DNA from 4 places in the Bradyrhizobium sp. P2_E8 genome. Region 3 is predicted to be linked to each of the others. Evidence: riboswitches for the same ligand, from Rfam matches in the RefSeq annotation. Region 3 holds a riboswitch; each other region holds the start of a gene.

Region 1 (4,909 bases), on a different contig from region 3:
ACCGGCCGGCGGCATGACGACCTCGCCGCAATGGGCGGCGATGCCTACGCGCAATTCTGGGGCGATCCGGCGCGCACACGACCACCGGGAGGTGAAAGCTTTGAGGACCAGGTCGCCCGCGTCCGACATGGGCTGTCACGGATCGAAGCTGGGCCCGCAACGCTCGTCGTGCATTCCGGCACGATCCGCGCCGCGCTGTGCATCGCGCTGGATCTCACGCCGCAAGCCGCGCTGCGCTTCGTGATCGATCCGCTGTCGCTGACCCGGATCGACCGGCTGGCGACCGGCTGGCGCGTCGTGTCGGTCAATCAGCGCGTGGCGTGAGCCGGATCAGGCCGGGCGATCCGGCACATTGGCCTGCGCGAAGGTCGCCATGCCATTGTGAAGGCTGCAGGCGAGCCGCACCAGCGGCAGCGCGATGGCGGCGCCCGATCCCTCCCCGAGCCTGAGATCGAGGCTGATCAGCGGCTGCGCGTTCAGCGCGCGGAGCACCAGCCGATGCCCCTGCTCCGCCGATTGATGCGAGGGCAGCAGGAACGGCTGGCACGACGGATTGAGCCGCACGGCCGTCAGCGCCGCGACCGACACGATGAAGCCGTCGATCAATACAGGGATACGGCGCTGCGCGGCCGCAATGATGGCGCCGCAGATGGCCGCGATCTCGAGGCCGCCAACGGCGCACAGGATTTTTTCGGGCGGCGCACCCGCAACGCCGTGACGCGCAATCGCGGCATCGATCACGTGCGCCTTGTGCGCACGGCCGGCGGCATCGACGCCAGTGCCGCTGCCGGCGATCTCCTCGGCGCTCACGCCGAGCAGGCTCGCCGCGATCGCCGCCGAGGTCGTGGTGTTGCCGATGCCCATCTCGCCGAAGATCAGAAGATCGGGCTGGCTGGCTTCCGCGCGCGCGACGGCGCGCTGACCGGCTTCGAAAGCGAAGGCCAGCTCGGACGGTGCGAGCGCCGCCTCGACACTGAAATCGCGCGTGCCGCTGCGCGGCTTGTCGATGACGATGCCTGCTACCGCCTCCGGCGCCAACGTGCCGGCGTCAACCACCTCCAGGCTCGAACCAAGCTCCCGCGCCAGCACCGAGATCGCAGCGCCACCGGAGGCAAAATTCGCCATCATCGCGATGGTCACTCCTTGCGGATAGGCCGACACGCCTTGCGCGACGATGCCGTGATCGCCGGCGAAAATGATGATCGGCACGCGTGCCGCGCGCGGCTGCTTGGTCGCTTGCAGGCCCGCGAGCTCGATCGCGAGCTGCTCGAGCCGGCCGAGCGCGCCGGTCGGCTTCGTCAGTTGCGCCTGCCGCGCGATCGCCGCCTCGCGATGGACCGCGGAGATTTCGGGACATTTTTGGGTGACCCAGTCGGGGAGCATGCTGCCTCGCTTACGGCCTGCGCTTGAGAATGTAGCTGTCCATGATCCAGCCATGCCGCTCGCGCGCCTGCTGCCGCAGCGCGGCGATGCGCGGCCCTACCTCGGCAAGCGCGCCGGACATGACGATCTGATCGGGCATGCCGAGATAGGCGCCCCACCAGATGTCGAGCCCGGCCGGATCGAGCGACTGGAACGCCGTGCCGCCATCGAGCATCACGACCACGGTGTCGACGCCCTGCGGCCAGCCGCCTTCACGCAAGCGCCGTCCCGTCGTGACCAGAAAGGGCTCGCCGATGTCGTTGAGCGGCAGCGCATGCGCCGCGCACAGCGCCTGGATCGACGTGATACCGGGGATGACCTCGATATCAGGCAAGGGATCGAGCCGGCGCGCAATGCGCAGCGAGGAATCGTAGAGCGAAGGATCGCCCCAGATCAGCAGCGCGACCCTGCCGTCACCTTCGAGTTGGCTTGCGATTGTCCGCGACCACGTCGCGGCGACCGCATCGTGCCAATCGTCCACACCCTTGCGATAGTCCACTTCACCGGCGTCGCGGACGGGAAGGTCGAACTCGGCAATGCGCGTCGTTGGATTGGTGAGCACATCCGCGCAGATCGTCCGCCTGAGATCGGCGAGATCGGATTTCGCTCTCCCCTTGCGCGGGATCAGGATGAGATCGGCCGCGTTAATGGCTTGAACGGCGGCGCGCGTGAGCTGCTCGGGATCACCGCAACCGATGCCTATCAGGGAGAGCGTGAGCATCACGTTCGCGAAGGGCGGCCATCACGGCCGCCCTTTCGCTTGTCTCTTAGGCCGCGTTGTGCAGGCGCGGGGTCACGAGGCCGGGCGCGGTGACGCCGCGCAGCGACTTCGCCAGCGCCAGCACGGCGAGATCGGCCAGCGGCTCGATCACGATGACGAGCGCGTAGGAGGCCGCGAAGGTCGCGATGTTGACGAGGTTGGTCGCGCCAAAGCCGGAACCATAGAGCGCCCAGAACGCGACCCACGCGATGACGCCGGCCTGATAGGTCGTCGAAAGCGCCAGCGCCTGGCGATACCTGAGATCGACATAGGCGGTGTTGCGGGCAACGATCCGTCCGGCGATCGCCTGGATCGCGAACAGCGGCACCAGCAGCGTGGTGACGTTCATGCCGTATTGCGGCAGGTCCGGCGGCTCGAAGAACACACCCTGGAACAGCAGGCCGAACGCAAGGCCGAAGGCCGCCGGCGCTGCCCCGAACAGCAGGAACAGGGTCGAGCCAAGGATGAAGTGCACCTCGGACACGCCGACCGGGAAGTGCGGCAGGATCTCGAAGAAGACGAACACGAGGCCCGTGGTGGCGAGCGTCCGCGCCGCGAACGACGTGATGCCCTGCTCGCGCACGGTCTCGACCGCGAGCTTCAACGCAACGCCGCCGACGGCGATGCCGGTTGCGTAACTCAACACGAGCTTGGCGCCCGATACGACTCCGGGTTCGATATGCATGGTTCAGTTCCTTCCTGCCGTCACACCCGACGGCCTTGGCCACAAAACATGCACGGCCGGTCTCCTGGCTCGCGGTTCACTGGGGTTCTCCGGCCTTCCCGAGCCTTGCGGCCCAGTGGCTGATCGGAGCCCCTCACCGCTTACAGTCGCGGGGGCGGCTGGGGTTTTGGGCGGCGCAACTGTCCGCCCACCCCCATTCCCGATTATGCTCCGGCGGCTTGCACCGCATCGAGCACCATGCCCGTCCTGTGTGCCCCTTTCGCCAGCCGGGCGTCAAGGGCTGAAGGGCGATTGAGACCATCATGACGGGTATTCTCCCGCCAGTGCGCCGAACAGGATCACGGCGGCCGTCGAGGCAGCGCCGCCCCGCGCAAGCTGCTCGGCCAGCTCGGCAATGGTGGTGCGGACCAGCCGCTCGTCGGGCCGGCCGAGGGATTCGGCGAACAGCGCCGGCGTGGTCGGCGCGAGGCCGTGCGCGATCAACTTTGCGGCAAGGGCCGGAAAGGTGCGGCGGCCCATATAGACCACGGTGGTCGCCTCAGGGTCGGCCAGCGCCGCCCAGTTCAGGTTTTGCGGCAGCTCGCCGGTGACGTCGGCCCCGGTCACGAACTGCACCCGGCGCGAGGTATGGCGCCGGGTCAGGGGTATGCCGGCTTGCGCAGCGGCCACGCAGGCCGAAGTGACGCCGGGAACGATCTCATAGCCGATGCCGGCTTCGCGCAGCGTTTCGAGTTCCTCCTCGAGCCGGCCAAAGATGCCGGCATCGCCGGACTTCAACCGCACCACGCGCGCGCCAGTCGCGGCATAGTCGACCAGCAGGCGGTTGACGTGATGCTGCTTGGTCGAAGGCCGCCCGGCCCGTTTCCCCACCGCAACGAGATTGGCGCCGGGACGGGCGAGGTCGAGGATCGCGCCCGAGGCGAGGTCGTCAAAAAGCACGACATCGGCCTCGCGCAGCCGGGCGGCACCCCTGAGCGTGAGAAGCTCGGGGTCGCCGGGACCGGCGGAGATAAAGGAGACAAAACCGCTCACCGGTCCTCCGCGATCAGATGGAAGAACGTGCCGGTGGCGTTGCCCCGGCGCGAACCGGTCTCGGCGATGACCGCACCGGTCGCATCGTGCACGACCGCGAGCGGCGTGTCGGGCTGGGCAAGAATGGTCGAATAGTGGAACTCATGGCCGCGCAGGCGTGCGCCGGCGCGATGTCCCGGCATCGGCGCGGCGAGTTCGGCGAGACGATAGCCCAGATGCATGCGGCGCTTGGCAAAGCTGGTCTCCAGGCCGAGCAGGCCCGCCATCTCATGGCAGACACCGTCGGCGTCGGTCAAAGCGGTTCCTAGCACCATATAGCCTCCGCATTCACCGTGCACCGGTCGCGTCTCGGCGAAGGCGCGCAAGCCGCTGCGAAAGCGCGCGTTGGCCGCGATCTTCCCGGCATGAAGCTCGGGATAGCCGCCGGGCAGCCAGCAGACATCGGCGCTCGCATCGGGCGCTTCATCGGCAAGCGGCGAGAAGGTCGAGATGTCGGCGCCCGCCGCGCGCCAGGCTTCCAGCATATGCGGGTAGACGAAGGAGAACGCGGCATCGCGGGCAAGCGCAATGCGCTGCCCCGGCGGCGTCACGTTCAGACCGTTCGCCGCGGATTGCGGCGACCAGCTGGCTGCCGATCGCAGCACCGCATCGAGATCGACATGCTCGGCGACGAAGCGCGCGGCCTCGTTGATCAGCTTGCCGATCTCGGCCTGCTCCTCCGCCTGCACCAGGCCGAGATGCCGCTTCGGCAGGTTGATCTCGGCATGGCGCGGCAGCGCGCCGAACACGGCGATGCCGGCGTCGTCAAGCGCACGCCGTACGAGGTCTTCATGGCGCTGGCTGGCGACCCGGTTGAGCACGACGCCGGCAAGGCGCACGCCAGGGCGGTAGTCGCGGAGACCCGCAGCGATCGCCGCAGCCGTCTGCGCCTGTCCCGAAGGATCGATCACCAGCAGCACCGGCCAGCCCAGCATCTCCGCAATGTCGGCGGTGGCGCCGGTACCCGAGAC
Region 2 (4,382 bases), on a different contig from region 3:
GCCAGGAGATCAATGTCCCAGCCCTGCGCGCGCAGGAAGGCGAGGTCGCCGCGGGTCGATTTGGAGCCGGGGATGATGACGAGCCTCACGTCGCCGGGGATCGCTTCACCCGGACGGACCATCACGAGATCGACGCCGGGTTCGAGCTTGAGCGGATCGAGATCGTCGAAATTGGCGATCCGTGACAGCGCGAGACAGGCGATCTTGCATTGGCCCGGCTTTCGCGCGTCGCTGAGGCCCAGCGCGTCCTCGGCCGGCAGCTCGCCGGCGCGCGCAAACCAGGGCAGCACACCAAGGCCGCGCCAGGACGTCTTCTGCTCGATCAGCTTGTAGCCGTCGTCGAACAGCGTGGGATCGCCACGGAACTTGTTGATGACAAAACCCCGGATCATCGCGGCATCGTCGGGGTCGATCACCGTCTTGATGCCGACGAGCTGGGCGATGACGCCGCCCCGGTCGATATCGCCGATCAGCACAACCGGCACATCGGCCTTTCGGGCAAAGCCCATATTGGCGATGTCGGCCTTGCGCAGGTTCACTTCGGCGGGACTGCCGGCGCCTTCGACCAGCACGAGATCGGCCCGCGCCTTCAGCCGCTCGAAGCTCTCCAGCACGGAGCCCATCAGCTGTGGCTTCATCGCCGCATAGTCACGCGCACGCGCAGTTGCGATGCGCTTGCCATGCACGATGACTTGCGCTCCGACATCGGTCTCCGGCTTCAGGAGCACCGGGTTCATGTCGGTGTGTGGCTCGACGCCGGCGGCGAGGGCTTGCAGTGCTTGAGCGCGGCCGATCTCGCCACCATCGACGGTCACGGCCGCATTGTTCGACATGTTCTGCGGCTTGAAGGGAAGCACGCGCAGGCCGCGCCGCGTGAAGGCGCGCGCAAGACCGGCGACGATGAGCGACTTGCCCACGTCCGAGCCGGCCCCCTGGATCATCAATGCGCGCGCCATCGCGTGTGTCTTCAGAACTCGACGCCGGCCTGCGCCTTGATGCCGGAGCGGAACGGATGTTTCACCAGCGTCATCTCGGTGGCGAGGTCGGCGATCTCGATCAGCTCGTCCTTGGCGTTACGCCCGGTGAGCACGACATGCGTCATCTCAGGCTTTTGCGTGCTGAGGAATTCGACGACCTCAGCGATATCGAGGTAGTCGTAGCGCAGCGCGATGTTGATCTCGTCGAGCACGACCATGCGCAGGCTGGGATCGAGGATCAGCTCCTTCGCCTTCTCCCAGCCGGCGCGTGCGGCGGCGATGTCGCGGGCGCGGTKCTGCGTCTCCCAGGTGAAACCTTCGCCCATCGCGTGGAACTGGCAGAGATCGCCGAAATGACCCGTGAGCAGGCGGCGCTCGCCGGTGTCCCAGGCGCCCTTGATGAACTGCACCACCGCGCAGGGGAAGCCGTGGGCGACGCAGCGCACGATCATGCCGAAGGCCGAGGACGACTTGCCCTTGCCGGCGCCGGTATGGACGATGATGAGGCCCTTTTCGCCGCTCTTGGTCGCCATGATCTTGTCGCGGGCGGCCTTCTTCTTCGCCATTTTCGCGGCGTGGCGGGCGTCGGTTTCCTCGCTCGTTTGGGTATCCGGTTCAGGCGTCATCGTACCTGGTCCTTCGGCTTGACAAGAGGCGGCCGGGGGCAAATGGTGGCCCGGCGTTGGTTCCTGTCCTATGACAGGCGAAGAGGGAATGCGATAGGGTCCGAATCGGCAAGATTTGGGTCCAAAATGCAGCCGCCCCCGCGACCGTGACCGGAGAGATGCCCGAGGCCACTGACCCCTAACGGGATCGGGAAGGCGGGGATCGAAGGGTAAAACCCTGCTCCGCAAGCCGGGAGACCTGCCAGCGCGGACGATTTTTGGACCGGCGGACGGGGTGTTCCGCGACGGGGAAACGGACCCTCGCAAGACCGGTTCGTGGGCCTCTTCGCCTCCCGCTGTTTATTCTGGAAGAGGCGATGACCGTCACACTTCACGTCTGCATTACCTGCCGCGCCGGCGAGACACTTGGCGAGGGCGAAGTCACTCCGGGCAAGCGCCTTCACGGTGCGATCCTGGAGGCCGGCGTGCCCGATGGCGTCAATGTGGTTCCCGTCGAATGCCTGTCGGCCTGTAACCAGGGTTGCTCGGTCGCGCTGAGCGCGCCCGGCCGCTGGTCCTATGTCTATGGCCGCCTGTCGGATGCCAACGCGCGCGACGTGATCGCGGGCGCCGCCGCCTATGCGGCCGCGCCCGACGGCCTCGTGCCCTGGCGCAGCCGCCCCGAGATCTTCCGCAAGCAATCGCTTGCCCGCATTCCCCCCATTGCCGTCGTGCCGGAGGCCGCCGAATGAATTCGCTCGCAAAAGTCCCTGTCACGGTGGTGACCGGCTTTCTCGGCTCCGGCAAGACGACGCTGATCCAGCATCTTCTCGCAAATCCCAACGGCAAGAGGCTCGCGGTGCTCGTCAACGAGTTCGGCAGCGAGGGCGTCGACGGCCAGATCCTGAAGTCCTGCGCCGATGCCAATTGTCCGGAGGAAAACATCGTCGAGCTCGCCAATGGCTGCATCTGCTGCACCGTTGCCGACGATTTCATCCCGACCATGGAACTGTTGCTGGCGCGGCCCGTAAGGCCCGATCACATCCTGATCGAGACCTCGGGCCTCGCGCTGCCCAAGCCTTTGCTCAAGGCGTTCGACTGGCCGGAGATCCGCTCGCGCATCACCGTGGACGGCGTGATCGCGCTCGCCGATGCCGAGGCCGTCGCCGCCGGACGCTTTGCGCCGGATCCGGCCGCGGTGGAAGCGCAGCGTGCGGCGGACGAAAATCTCGATCACGAGACGCCGCTGTCGGAAGTGTTCGAGGACCAGATCGCCRGCGCCGACATCGTGCTGCTCACCAAGGCCGATCTCGCAGGTGCTGCGGGGATCGAAGCGGCCAAGGCTGCCATCACCGCCGAGATGCCGCGCCGCGTGCCGATGCTCCCCATCACTGATGGAGCGATCGACGCCCGCGTCATCCTCGGCCTCGGTGCTGCCGCCGAGAATGATCTCGCCGCGCGCCCGTCGCATCACGACGGCGAAGAGGAGCATGAGCACGACGACTTTGCCTCAGTGGTAATCGACCTTCCTGAGGTCACGGATATCGACACACTGGTCGCCTCGGTTCAGCGCCTGTCGCGCGAGCAGAACGTGCTGCGCGTCAAGGGCTACATCGCGGTCGCGGGCAAGCCGATGCGCCTGCTGCTCCAGGCGGTCGGTGAGCGCGTGCGTCACCAGTTCGACAAGCCCTGGGGCGCGGTCGCGCGCCAGTCAAGGCTCGTCGTGATCGGCGAGCACGGCGATATCGACGAGGCCGCGATAAGAGCGGGACTTGGTCTTTCAGGATCTGGCATCTGATGCACGTCGTCTTCCGCGAGAGCCGCGGTCTGGAAGAGACCGCGACGCCAAGGGACATCGGCCAGGACCCGGCCGATCTCGTGGTGCTCTCGTACTCGGATTCCGATCTGGCCGCGTTCGCGGCCGGCTGGCGGCGCGGCCGCGACAGCCTGCCGTCGCTGCGGCTCGCCAATCTCGCCGAACTGCGTCATCCGCTTTCTATCGACACCTACATCGAGCGCACGCTGGCCCAGGCTCGCGGCATTCTGGTCCGCCTGATCGGCGGCGAGTCCTATTGGCTCTACGGACTCGCGGCTCTCCAGCAACTTGCGAAGGCGCGCGGCATCGTGCTCGCGGTGCTGCCGGCCGATGGCCGCGACGACACACGGCTCGATGCATACTCAACCCTGCCGGTCTCGACGCTGCGCCGCTTGAAGGTGCTCTGCGACACCGGTGGTCCGGTCGCGGCGCAAGCGGCGATCGCGCAGCTTGCACTGGCCTCGGGCCTCTACGCCGGTCCGGTCGTCGGCGAGACGACCGTGCCCGAGATGGGCTTTTACGATCCCGCGCGCGGCGTCATCGCGGCGATACCGGACGGCGAGGGCAGGCCGCGCGCGCTGGTGACGTTTTATCGCTCGTACCTCACCGCCGCGGACACCGGCCCGGTCGACGCGCTGATTGCCACGCTGCGCGAGAAGGGGTTTGACGCGTATGGCCTTTTCGTCACCTCGCTGAAGGCCGCGGGCGTTGCGGACTGGCTGCGGGCGCTCCTTGCGCAAGATCCTCCGGCCGCGATCGTCAATGCGACGGCGTTCTCCGCGGTCGGCGATGACGGCACGACACCGTTCGATGCTGCATCGTGTCCCGTGTTCCAGGTCGCGCTCTCCACGGCGCGGCGCGAGGAGTGGGCGGAATCGCTGCGCGGCCTGTCGCCCGGCGACCTTGCGATGCATGTGGTGCTGCCCGAGGTCGACGGTCGCCTGTTCGCGGGCGTGGTGAGTTTCAAGTCGGCAGCGGAGCGTG
Region 3 (6,660 bases):
CCATTGGCGAGGCCGCCATTGGACCAAACCTTATCGACGCAGAAAATGGTTAGATGGGCGCCCTGGACTTTGTGTTTGACGAAGAAGCCCTTCAGTTTTTCGACGTCGATCACATCGGGAAAGGTCGCCAGGCTCGCATCCTTCATGCCAGTCGCATTGGCGAGCTCCTGTTTGACGGCAGCCTGCGAGTCGTCGACGACCAGCCAGTCGCTTGGCACCCGCTCGAAGCGGATGTTGGCCTGCGGCCTCCATATATTGTTCATCGTCAGCAATTCATCTTGCTCGCTGCAGGGCTTCTTGGCGTGAAACGCCGGAGCGCCGCCACTCCCCGGAACCATGACATTGCGGAACGCCACCTTGATCTTGATTTCTGGCAGCACGACGACATGGAGCTTGGCTTCGATCTTCCGGCCGGCCGACCGGGCCACCACCTCCAGGCCGGGAAAGCCAATCGGCTTAATCCGGCCATTGATTTCGAAAAACCGTGCATCGCCATTGAAGGTGGCGGGAAGTGACGCCGCCCTGAGCTGCGGATCGATATTGGGTTCGGAGAAGATGTCTCTGGCTTGCATTACGCGTCTAAGGGTATCGGCGCCATCGATCTCCTTGATCCCGAGGGCATGGGCGTTAGGATCGACTTTGAGCTTTCTTCCGGGATCGATCAGCGCCACGATGTTGGAGCCGCCGAACGGCACGACCATGCCCGGCGGGCTGCGGCGCTCATCGATGCCGGAGCGGCGGAAAACCTCTTGAAAAGCGGCCATGTCTGCTTTTCCTGTCCTAGTTCGGTCCGTCAACGCGAAATTTTGCGCGCGGAATTGAGAGCCTCCTTCGGCGGCGGAAACACGATCTGGCCGGCCCCCGCGGCGATATGCAGAAAATTTCAGCGGCGAAGTTTCAGGGCCAGTCCCTCCGCAACAATTGGGCACGGACGGCAGTGGGCGTAGCCTACTACGCTTTCCGGAGAACGCGGAAGGCCAATCAATGTCCGCTAATGGCCCGTTCGAGACATGCAGGTCCGATCTGACGATGTCGGCTTATCCGGCCAGACCGGAAGTCATCACATCGGGGTAAACCGACGCGATTGACCCGGAACGGACATTGCCAACGGCGCAATTCACTTCAATGGCGCAGATAGCGCCAGCCGACGACGACACCGCTCACAGAGACGATGGCGCCAAGGATCGACAGCAGCCAAACCACGATGTCCCAGGCCGGGCGATACGTCAGCAGAAACCGGAAATCGAAACTGTGCAGCGCGTTGAACAGCCAGCGATAGGTGCGACGGCTGCCGTCCACGCGGCCGATGATGTCGCCCGTAACAGGGCTGATGTGAAACCACGTTCTCGCATCATCGTCGAACATCGCCCGCAAGACCGGCAATTCGCGGTCGTGATGATGCGCATACCAATAGGCATCGTACTCCCTGAGGATGCGTTGCTCCGCAAGACGTGCTCGCGGCAACAGTTTCGTTGCTGCGGTCCACACACGATCCTGCGGGAGTGTCATAACCTCGCCCGACATCACATCGAGCGGCCGCTGCGCGCCATCACGCGATGCGGCGATCATCATCGGATTGCCATCGAGCCAGACAAAGCGCGCTTCGACCACGGCGGATTGCGGCGCCGGCAACTTCGTCGCGATCGTCGGCGCATCGTGGCCGGCATAGCGTTGCAGCACCTCGCCCGTCGTGTTGCGGTTCGCAAAATATCCGCCGGGGTTTAGCGAAAGCCAGCCAGAGAACGTCCAGGTCAGCACGAAGACGCCCGCAATCAAGCCGGTGACATGGTGCCACGCCATCCAGCCACGATAGGGCGTGATCTTGCCGCTCGCATACCGCCGCCTCAGCCGTACGCGCAGGATGCCGATCCAGATGCCGGTGGCGCCGACGATGAGGCAGATTCCAGAGATCCAAAGCACGACCAGCCGCCACAATGGCCCATCCTTGCGCAACACGGTCGGATAGATCCAGTGTGGAATCGAGCCGAGCCAGTTCCAGACGCGCTCGGTGTGGTTGGTATCGAGCACAGTCTCGCCGGAGCGCGAGGAGACATAGAGCTTGGTGCCGGCATCGTCGCCGAGCGCAATCAAGTAGAGCGGTCGCAGCGGATCATAACGGGCAGTTACGCTCCATTGGTCTCGGTCGATGATCGCTTCGAGCCGCGGTGATTTGCTCGCGGGATGATGTTGCACGACGTCGAGCGCCTGCTGTTCGGAAATGCCAGTGATGACGTGGCCATCGGCTGCAGAGATCGTCTGCCGTTTGCTGTCCCAGCCCGTCATCCGATACACCGGCTCGTCGGCCAGCATGGAAAGCCGGAGATCGCGCGGATAGCGGGTGGCGCCTGCCATCTTCATCGCGTCGTCCGGCGACAGCGTCACCTTCTCCCATTGAATGTCGGGAAGCGCTGCCAGTCTTTCCTTGTCTGAAAGGCTGGGAAAGGCGACGTACATCATCACCACGCCGGAAATGAACCACATGGCGAAAAACAGGCAGGTAGTGATGCCGATCCACCGGTGCCCGATATACAGCCACCGCCGGAGCGTTCGTTTCAGGGCGCGTGCCACGCTCAGAACTTCACGTTGACCGCGAGCTGAGCCGTGCGGGGCATGCCGAGCAGCCACTGTGTGGTGCCGCCCGAAGTCGTGTACACCTCGTCGAACAGATTGTAGACGCGGAACGACACGGTGGTGTTGAGATCGGGCTTCCACTGCACACTGGCATTGACGATGTTATAGGCCGGGCGCGTCATCGTGTTGGCATTGTCCGCGTAGGTCTTGCCGACGATCTGCACGCCCGCATTGGCCGACCAGTTCGGCGCAAAGGCCCAGGTCGCCCAGATGTTGGAGACGGTCTGCGGTATGTTGACCGGCACGTTGCCGGCATAGTTCACGGCCACGCCACCAACCGATTGCACGAAGTCGTCATACTTCGCGCGCAGGAAGGCGGTGTTTGCATCTATTCGCCAGCCATAGTCGAGTAGGAATCCGACTGATGCTTCGATCCCACGCGATGATTGCTGGCCGACCTGGACGGTGAGCGAAGGAATGTTGGGATCGCGTGCCAGCAGGTTGTTCTTTACGATCTCGTAGCCGGCCAGTGTCCATTCACCCCGGCCGCCCCAGAACGATTGCTTGACGCCGATCTCGATCTGTTTGCCTGTGGCCAGATCGAAGTTCTTGTTTGCGGAGGACAGCGAGATGAGCCCTCCGACAGGGTCGACGGCCGTTGCATACTGGCCATAGAATGCGAGGTCCTTCATCGGTGTATAGACCGCACCGGCGCGCCAGGTTGTCGAGGAGAACGACTTCTCGAAGCTGTTGGCGGGCGTGACATGGTCGGTGCGCGTGATGGTCGGGTCATCCTGGCGGATACCGGCAATCAAGGATAGTTGCTCGGTCACCGACAGCCGGTTTTCGGCAAACAGCGCATACTGGTTGGTTACGCTGCCGTAACTGGGAATCGTGGCGTTCGGGCTGCTGAACAAGCCTGGAACGAAGTTGAACGGGTTGACGGACGATGAGCCGCCATAAGGCGAATTGTTGGTGTGGGTGAAATTGATGCTGTTGACGTCGAAGCCCGCCACGAACTCATTGGCCATGCCAAGGACGTGCCCGCGGAATTTCGCATCCAAGCGATTGCCGACTTGCTGCTGATCGTGAAAAATCTCGATGTAGCTGCTTCGATTGATCAGGCCGGTGGCGGGATTGTAGGCGTAGCTCTCGACGTCCTTCCAGTGCCTCTTGGAGTTCAGGTAGTAGAGCGTGTTCTGGATCGAGATGCCATCGGCAACCTGCCATTCGGTCTTCACCTGGTTCCAGCTATCCTGGTATCGGATGTGACTGTCGCTGACATTGTAGTTCTTGAACCGGAGAGATTCATTAAGTATGCCGTTGATCAACGGCGTTCCGAAGTACCGCGATGGGTTGCGGTCACCGTAGTCCGTGGACAGCGTCCAGGTGACGTCTTCGTTCTGCCTGATCTGGACCACGGCATGAAGCGCGACATTCGAGGTGTCGTCACGATCAACCCATCCGTCCGATATGTTGCCGGTGGCGGTGATCCGATAGGCCACGTCCTTGCTAACCGGGCCGCCGCTATCCACGGCAATTCGCCTCGTCATGTTGCTGTCCAGCGAGACCTCTGCCTGGTTGCGAGCGACCCACGACGGCAGTTTCGAAACGATGTTGATGGCGCCGCCGACCGCACCGGCGCCATACATCACCGACGCAGGGCCGCGCAGCACTTCGATGCGCTCAGTCGACCACGTGTCGAACGGAAAGGTCACCGTCCCGGCACCGATGTAGAGCTGGGTGCCGTCGTACAGCGTCATGACGGAGCCAAGGCCCGTGAAGCCGCGGGTATTGAACGAGACGCCGCCATTGCCGGGGGCCGGGCTCGCTGTGAAACCGGTCGCGTTTTGCGTCACCGCGTCCAGGATGTTCTGCTGGCCGCGCTCGGCGATGGTCTCGGCTGATATCACCTCCACGCTGGCCGGCGTCTGCAGTCGCGTGAGGCCGAGGCGGCTGCCGGCCGTGCTCGCACCGGTGAGGTTGAGCGTCGGTGCGGCGAACGCCGGACCCGTCGGGTTCACAGTCGGAGCACGCGAGTCGCCAGTTACACTTCGTTGTTGGCGTGAGCGCGCGGAGCGCATTGCATCGCTGCGTCGGGTGCTGCGGGCATTCGGCTGCCTCACTGGCGGCTGCACCACCACAGGGTCGAGCGTCTGGCCCGGCCTTTCGGACTGCGCCCAGCCGTCGGTCGACAGCACAAGGCAGGAGAATGCAACTGAACGGAGCAACGCGCAGCGCTGCCGTGGCGCGGAAATTTTACGGGAGGTCATCAATAGTCTCGCGATAACGTGGCACGTCACCGCGAACGCAGTTTGGCCGCTGCCTCAAGAGGAAGACAGCTCAACACTCATCAGGACACCCCGCCCAATGTGCTCGCGTGTGACCACGACTGACGGCAGGTCTCCTGGCTCGCGGGTCGCTGCCTGTCGCCGCCTTCCCAAGCCCGCAGGCCCAGTGGCTTTTGACGAAGGCTCGCCGCTTACAGTTGCGGGGGCAGCCACGGCGTTGGGGGATCCCCGCACCGTATTCCCTATTGATCTCCCGAAAGAGAACCGTCGCAGGCACCCTAATTTTATTTGCAAAGGACTGTCAACTGGCCATCGGGCTGCGGCGGAAAGCAGCGCGCTGTCCCGATCGCCCGACCGAGCGGGGATTGCCAAAGTCCTTAGCTGGCGACCACCCGGGGGCGGCCTTTCGTCTGTCTCGGGCCAAGTCAGGTTGTGGCCCAAACACGAAGTGCAGACGAAACGCCAATTTGTCGGCTCATAGGGGTAGACCGGAAGCAGACGGCGTGCCGCCTGAACGGCGCATTTTGACCCGCAACGGACATTAATGGCTTGACCCAATGCAGATCCATTGGGTTGATAGGATTTGCTTTCAGGTGCAATGGGTGGGCGTAAGCGCGAGGCGCACGGATGGAGTTGCCCGCTACACTGAACCTCATTGACTTGACGGTGAGCGCACATCGAGAGCTCACAAAACCCGGGCGACTGCGCCTCGACCGGTTGAGAAAGCCTGGCAGGGGCGTGACGGCACTGGTTTATGCAGCGACGCTCCTTGTGGCGTTTACTGCAGCTTGCGCATATGCCGCTGACATAGCTTATCTGGCTCCCCCCGGAGTTGCGGCAAACGAGTTTCCCTCACCACAGCGCCCTGTTGCACGGATTGTCAGCTCACGCCGCTCCGCCGAAGAGCGCCGCGACGCTCTCGATGAGGCCGGCCAGATCGCACGCGTTCTTGAACTGAAACCTGGCATGACAGTCGGCGACATTGGTGCAGGCAGTGGCTACCACACGGTCAGACTCTCGTACCTCGTCGGACCCGCCGGCTCTGTCGTTGCCCAGGAAGTCACGCGGGATTACCTCATAGAACTCGCCAGGCGAACAGAATCTCTGAAGTTGACGAACGTGCAATTCGCGCTCGGCGAACCACACGACCCGCGTCTGCCCGCTTCGTCGCTGGATGCCGCAATCCTTGTGCACATGTATCACGAGATAGCGCAACCCTATGCCTTCCTCTACAATCTCGCGCCCGCCTTGAAGCAGGGTGCACGGGTCGGAATTGTCGACCTCGAGCTTCCGACGTCGAAGCATGGCACGCCAATCGAGCTCCTGCGCTGCGAATTGACCGCCGTCGGCTATCGCGAGGTCGCCACATATAAGCTCGCAGGGGATGGAGGGTACCTGGCCGTATTCTCTCCGCCGGAGGTAGCGGGTCGAAAATCTCCCCGCGACATCGTTGCTTGCAGGGATCCTGCCGGCACGCGCTGACACCACGCCCGCCGCCCGTCTCAGAAGCGATACGCGAACATGTCCGAGCGCCCGACCGGCGCGATCGACCCAAAACGGCCGTTGACCCAAGACCTGCCCATCCTGTCTACTCAACTGAGTGGTGGCAACGTGTAAGACAATGCTGACGCAAATTTACGAAGTCGCGACACCTGCGGAAGCCGAGGCGATATCTGCAATCGGCGTGGATCATGTCGGCGTGCTCGTCGGCGATGGAGCCTTCCCCCGGGAGCTTCCGGTTCAGAAGGCGTTAGCGGTCATGAAGATGATGCGGGCGCCGTCCGTACTTTCCGCGCTG
Region 4 (4,920 bases), on a different contig from region 3:
TGATCTGGTCGGTGTAACCGGGATCGCCCCAGGCGGCGTAGAGCTTGTTCGTCAGGTTCTTCACGCGAAAGCTGATCCGGGTCTGCTCGACGCCCGGGAAATAGGCCTTTGGAATGTCGACGAACGCGAACGCGTCTAAGATCGTGTAGGCGTTCATGGTGACCAGATTGTCCTGGAAGTTGAAGCGGTCGCCGACGTGACGGACGAGGCCGCCGATCTCCACCGGCAGTTTCGTGTCGAACCGATAGGATGCCCCGGCATTGGCGATGAAGTTCGGAACGTTCGGCGGCGTCTTGCCCGAATAGGACTGGAAGACGCCATTGCCGTCGACATAGGTGAAGTCGATGAAGCGCGACTGCACGAAGGCGACGTTGCCCCACAGCTTCAGGCCAGCGACCGGGTTAACCGCGGCGGCGATTTCGACGCCCTTGGATTCCATCTTGCCGGCGACGTTGAAGACGATGCCGCTCTCGGGCACGTAGACGTTCTTGCGCTCGATGTCGAATGCCGAGAACGTGGCCTCCGCGCGCTTGTCGGCCGATTGCACCTTCACGCCGGTCTCATAGGTCCGCGACGTCGTCAGCAACAGCGGCACCGTTGGTGCGAGGATGAAGATGTTGGCGACCGTCGGATCGGCCGCCGTCGCATACTGGCTGTAGAGCATGACTCCCGGGGAGACCTCCCAGGTATAGCCGACGCGGCCGGTGACCGGGTTGAATATCTTCGAGAACGGATAGCCGCGGTCGGTGCGCAACACGCCCTCCGGCGAGTAGCGCGTGCGCGACAGTTCAATGTCCTCGAAGCGGATGCCGCCGATCAGCGCGAAGGTCGAGGTCAGCTTGAGCCGGTCCTCGAACGACAGCGAGGCCGTGTTGAGGTGGGTGTAGATCTTCTCGTCGCTGCGCGGGCCGTAGAGGCCGCGATCCGGATTGACCAGATCGACCGTATCCGAGGAGAACAGCGTGTCCTGCGAGACGTTGAACTGCGAGCTGCTCGCCATGACGGTGGCGACGAAGCGGTTGTCCATTCCGCCGACATTCGAGTTGACGGTGAGGTCGGTGATATTGCCGTAGAGACGCTGGGCGTGATCCAGCGCCAGGCGCTCGCGATAGACGTTGTTCGGACCGGAATCGTCGAACGAGTTGATCTCGTTGTTGAACCAGTGCCGGTGCGCATCGTAGCCGTAGACCTGGCTCTTCAGCGAGATGTTGTTGGTGATGTCCCACTGGAAGCCGCTGCGCAGCCACAGCTCGCTGGCGCCGCTGTGATTGTCGAGCACATTGTAGGTGGTGGTCAGCGTGCGCGCGTCCACGGTGACGGGATTGAGCGTCCCGGTGTGGCCGTTGAGATAGTAATTGGTCCACTGACCCGAGACGATGCCTGATGTCGGCACGATGCCCGGCGCGTTCGCCGGCACCAGCGGTGTGCCCCAGTAGAAGCGGTCCTTGTCCTGCTTGTACTCGGCCGCGCCCCAGATCTTCAGGCTGTCGTTGACGCGATAGTTCAGCTGGCCCGAGACGTTGCTGAGCTTCGAATAGGTGTCGTCGATGAAGCTCTTGTCGTTGGAATGGCTGATGTCGAAACGGTAGTCGAGCCCGTTGATCAGCGTACTGCCGCCCGAGCCGTAGCCGGCGCGATAGCCGTGGAAGGAATCGTAGGACGTGAAGGCGTCGTTGACAACAGGTCCGGTGTGCGGCGCCTTGGTCACGTAGTTGATCGCGCCGCCGGTCGCCCCGAGCCCCGCCACCAGCGAGTCCGGTCCCTTGATGATCTCGACCTGCTGCAGATTGGCGGTGTCCATCGGGCGGCCGGTCATGGTCGAGGGGCCGATCGGGATGCCGTTGTAGAGCGTGGTGAGCTGGTCGCCGGAAAAGCCGCGCATCGAGAAGATGGCGGGCGCACCGGGCGCATCGCCGCCGGTCACGCCGACGGCGGCCTTGGCGACGTCGGTCGTTGTCTTGATGCCCAGATCCTGAATCGTCTGCTGACCGATCACCTCGACGGTCGCCGGCGTTTCCCGCGCCGTGATCCCGAGCCGGGAGCCGACATCGGTGACGGCGGCGGTGTTCAGCGGCGTCTGCACCCGGCCGCTCTGAGACTGCGTTGCCGGAGCGGCGACGGCAGGGGCGGCGCGATTGCGCCACGCGGCGCGGCGCGCGGTCCGCGGCCTTTGATTGCCGGCGCTGTTGGCGCGAGCTGGCTTGGGTGTGGCCGGCGAGACGATCACCGGGCCGACCTCTTGCGGGGGACTCTGAGCCGCAGTCTGCGCCGTCGCCAGCGAGGACAGGGATGTCGAGAGCAGCAAGGCGAGRAGGGCAGGTGTAGCGCCCCGAAACTGCCCCCCTAATCCGCTGGAGACGCCGATACGTACACGCGAAAACTCCGGCGCAATGCCGGGACCGAGATGAAGATTTTGCACGACAACGCTCTACGGCGACGCAAACACACCGTCACCGCGGTTGCCTTAGCCATCTACCTTCGCCCCAGGCGGCAGATGCACCGGCTCCTCATCCGACATCGGGGCACCCCGCCCAATGCGTTCGCGCGTGACTCATGGCTGGCAGCAGGTTTCCTGGCTCGCGGGTCATCGCCTTCGACCGCCTTCCCAGAGGCCCGATCGGGACTCCAGTGGTTCGTTTGGTCGTCGGCTATCCGCCTACAGTTGCGGGGGCAGCCGCGGAATAGTCCGCCGAGACGGACGCACCGCATTCCCTTGAAGAGTCCTTGCGGACACTACCGATCACGAAACTGGCATCTGGCGAGGAGCCCGTCAACATCCGCGCGGGCTGTTCGATAGGCTCGCCCTTCGATCGTGCCATTGTGTGACCGTTTTGCCCGGCAGTTCAAAGGACCTCGTCGAGACGCGCAGACCTCTCGCGAGAGCGGCGGCATAGGCAATGCTGCCAAATGAAAACACCCGCGACGGACTGCTCCGCGCGGGTGTTACGAACTTTTCGATGATGCCATTCTGCCGGTGTTTTGCCCGACGTGTCAAAGCTCGACATCGCGGCGCTCCGGCGCGGATGCGCTTGTACGAGCAAGCGTGTTTGGCGCGAACTCAAAACAACAAATGATTTCAATGCCCCCGCTACTGTGCATGGGGTTGTTTTTTCAGTTTTTGTTTTGAGCCTGCCTTAACAGCCCGCTCACCGCCGTCCACGCGGCGTCTCGGCCTTGGCTGGCGGCTCGGTCTGCGGCGCGCAGGTGGCCGCCGCGAGCGTCGCCTGCGCCTGCGGCATCAGGCCGGGCTCGGCGGCGAGGGCCTTCATCACGATCAGGCCGGTGGTCGCAGGGGAATCGATGATCAGGCGGTCGGCCGCGGTGATCTCCTCGTCCTCGGGCAGCTCGTTGTGCTGCGCTTCCGTCATCAGGTCGAGCTCGATCACCTTCTTGCCCGCGGAGCGGTCGTTGATGGCGTAATAGGCGATCTCGTTGCGGGTGTAGAACGACACCGAGGTGTAGGCCTGGCTCACCGGCACGGTGAGCTTGATCGGCCCGCCCGTGAGATCGTAGCGGCAGATCGCCAGCGCGAAGGCCGGGTCCATGAACGGCATCGGTGAGGTATTCGGATCGGCAAGCGGAAGCTGGGTGACGCCGTTGAGCTTCGTCATCGGCGTCAGCCGCGAATAGGCGTCCTGCGTCGCGATCCGCGGCAGCGCCAGCACGCTGACGAGATGGACCACGAGGCCCAGCACCACACCGGCAACGATGGTGAACACCAGCCGGATCATGAGCAGCCCACCGTCGAGATCGTGGGCATCGGCGCATCGCGCTGGGTGCGCGTCGCGACGCCGACCGGGGTGTCGTAGAGGCGCAGCATCAGCGCGTAGCGCTCGATGCCGCCGGTCGGCAGCCAGTTGCCGGCGCGCGAGCGCGAGGCGATCCGGATCTCGAAGGTGCCGTCGGACTGCCGCACGATCTCCTGGCTGGTGAAGCCGTAGCGCTGCAGCGAATTGGCGACGAGATGGCCCTTGCGGTCGTACAGCGTCAGCGTCCAGAACCGCGCCGGCGGCGTCACGCCGGAGACGACGACGTCGCAGCGGCCGTCGAGCGCCTTCTTCTTGTCGTCGGCGGTCGCGGTGAAGGCGACGCCGTCACCGGTGCCGATTGGCAGCTCGCCGTTGCGCACGATCGTGGCGCGCGAATAGGGGTCGACGTCGGCGGTGCCGGTACGTGGGCGCGCGGTCCAGGGGCCGATGGTGAGCGCGCCGATCTCGGTGCCGCGCGTCGTCGTCATCCAGGTCGCGCCGACACCCACTACGGTCGCGAGCAGGAGGGCCGTCAATGTGGTCAGGATCAGCCGCACGGGTTTCGATCAGTTCTTGCGCGGGGCGGATGCATTCGCATTCTCTTCCGCATAGTTTTGCGGGAAGGCGAGCGCGCTTGTCGACGAGGCCGGCTTGGCGGGCTTGCCGTCGTTGGCGGACGACTTGTTCGCGGTCTTGGCCGCGTCATCCAGCAGCTTCTCGACGCGCACCAGGATGTCGGCGCCGCGCTTGGTCAGCACCGGCGGCGGACCGGGCTTGGTCTCCAGCACCTTCGGCGCGGCATTGGCTTGCGCGGCCATCGGCTGCGGCGGCAGCTTCTGGCCCATGCCGATGCCGGGGATTTCCCGGACCTCGACGCCCTGATGCGCCGCGACCATGATGTCGTGCCAGGTCTGCGCCGGCAGCGAGCCGCCGGTCATGCGGTTGGTCGGCGAATAGTCGTCATTGCCGTACCAGACCGCGCAGGTGAAATTGCCGGTGTAACCGACGAACCAGGCATCGCGATACGCATTGGTCGTGCCGGTCTTGCCCGCGGTCGGAATGCCGTCGAGCGCGGCGCGGCGCGCGGTGCCTTCGCTGACGACGTGGCTCATCATGCCGGCCATGTCGGCGGCGATGTTCGGCGGAATGGCCTGCTTCGGCTTCGGGCCGT

Evidence for each region. A riboswitch is a leader RNA that binds a small molecule or an ion and turns the genes downstream of it on or off. The one in region 3 is predicted to bind cobalamin.
Region 1: it holds a riboswitch for cobalamin, as region 3 does, so the genes downstream of both, AC1D00_RS14780 (energy-coupling factor ABC transporter permease) here and AC1D00_RS12325 (TonB-dependent receptor) in region 3, are expected to answer to the same signal.
Region 2: it holds a riboswitch for cobalamin, as region 3 does, so the genes downstream of both, AC1D00_RS03920 (DUF1636 family protein) here and AC1D00_RS12325 (TonB-dependent receptor) in region 3, are expected to answer to the same signal.
Region 4: it holds a riboswitch for cobalamin, as region 3 does, so the genes downstream of both, AC1D00_RS25075 (TonB-dependent receptor) here and AC1D00_RS12325 (TonB-dependent receptor) in region 3, are expected to answer to the same signal.

What each region holds. Positions count from the first base shown of each region.
Region 1 is NZ_JBFUES010000221.1:2,567-7,475, reverse strand. Features, by position in the region: gene AC1D00_RS14795 (histidine phosphatase family protein) at 1-324, shown strand, start outside; gene cobT (nicotinate-nucleotide--dimethylbenzimidazole phosphoribosyltransferase) at 331-1,383, opposite strand; gene cobF (precorrin-6A synthase (deacetylating)) at 1,394-2,143, opposite strand; gene AC1D00_RS14780 (energy-coupling factor ABC transporter permease) at 2,190-2,867, opposite strand; cobalamin riboswitch at 2,905-3,122, opposite strand; gene cobA (uroporphyrinogen-III C-methyltransferase) at 3,168-3,899, opposite strand; gene AC1D00_RS14770 (cobyrinate a,c-diamide synthase) at 3,896-4,909, opposite strand, start outside.
Region 2 is NZ_JBFUES010000039.1:167-4,548, reverse strand. Features, by position in the region: gene AC1D00_RS03930 (cobyric acid synthase) at 1-956, opposite strand, end outside; gene cobO (cob(I)yrinic acid a,c-diamide adenosyltransferase) at 968-1,603, opposite strand; cobalamin riboswitch at 1,644-1,863, shown strand; gene AC1D00_RS03920 (DUF1636 family protein) at 1,960-2,334, shown strand; gene cobW (cobalamin biosynthesis protein CobW) at 2,331-3,380, shown strand; partial or broken gene AC1D00_RS03910 (cobaltochelatase subunit CobN) at 3,380-4,382, shown strand, end outside.
Region 3 is NZ_JBFUES010000171.1:698-7,357, forward strand. Features, by position in the region: gene AC1D00_RS12315 (hypothetical protein) at 1-764, opposite strand, end outside; gene AC1D00_RS12320 (PepSY domain-containing protein) at 1,123-2,568, opposite strand; gene AC1D00_RS12325 (TonB-dependent receptor) at 2,571-4,844, opposite strand; cobalamin riboswitch at 4,952-5,146, opposite strand; gene AC1D00_RS12330 (class I SAM-dependent methyltransferase) at 5,601-6,344, shown strand; gene AC1D00_RS12335 (phosphoribosylanthranilate isomerase) at 6,484-6,660, shown strand, end outside.
Region 4 is NZ_JBFUES010000511.1:69-4,988, reverse strand. Features, by position in the region: gene AC1D00_RS25075 (TonB-dependent receptor) at 1-2,419, opposite strand, end outside; cobalamin riboswitch at 2,546-2,753, opposite strand; gene AC1D00_RS25070 (DUF1254 domain-containing protein) at 3,147-3,731, opposite strand; gene AC1D00_RS25065 (DUF1214 domain-containing protein) at 3,728-4,306, opposite strand; partial or broken gene AC1D00_RS25060 (penicillin-binding transpeptidase domain-containing protein) at 4,316-4,920, opposite strand, start outside.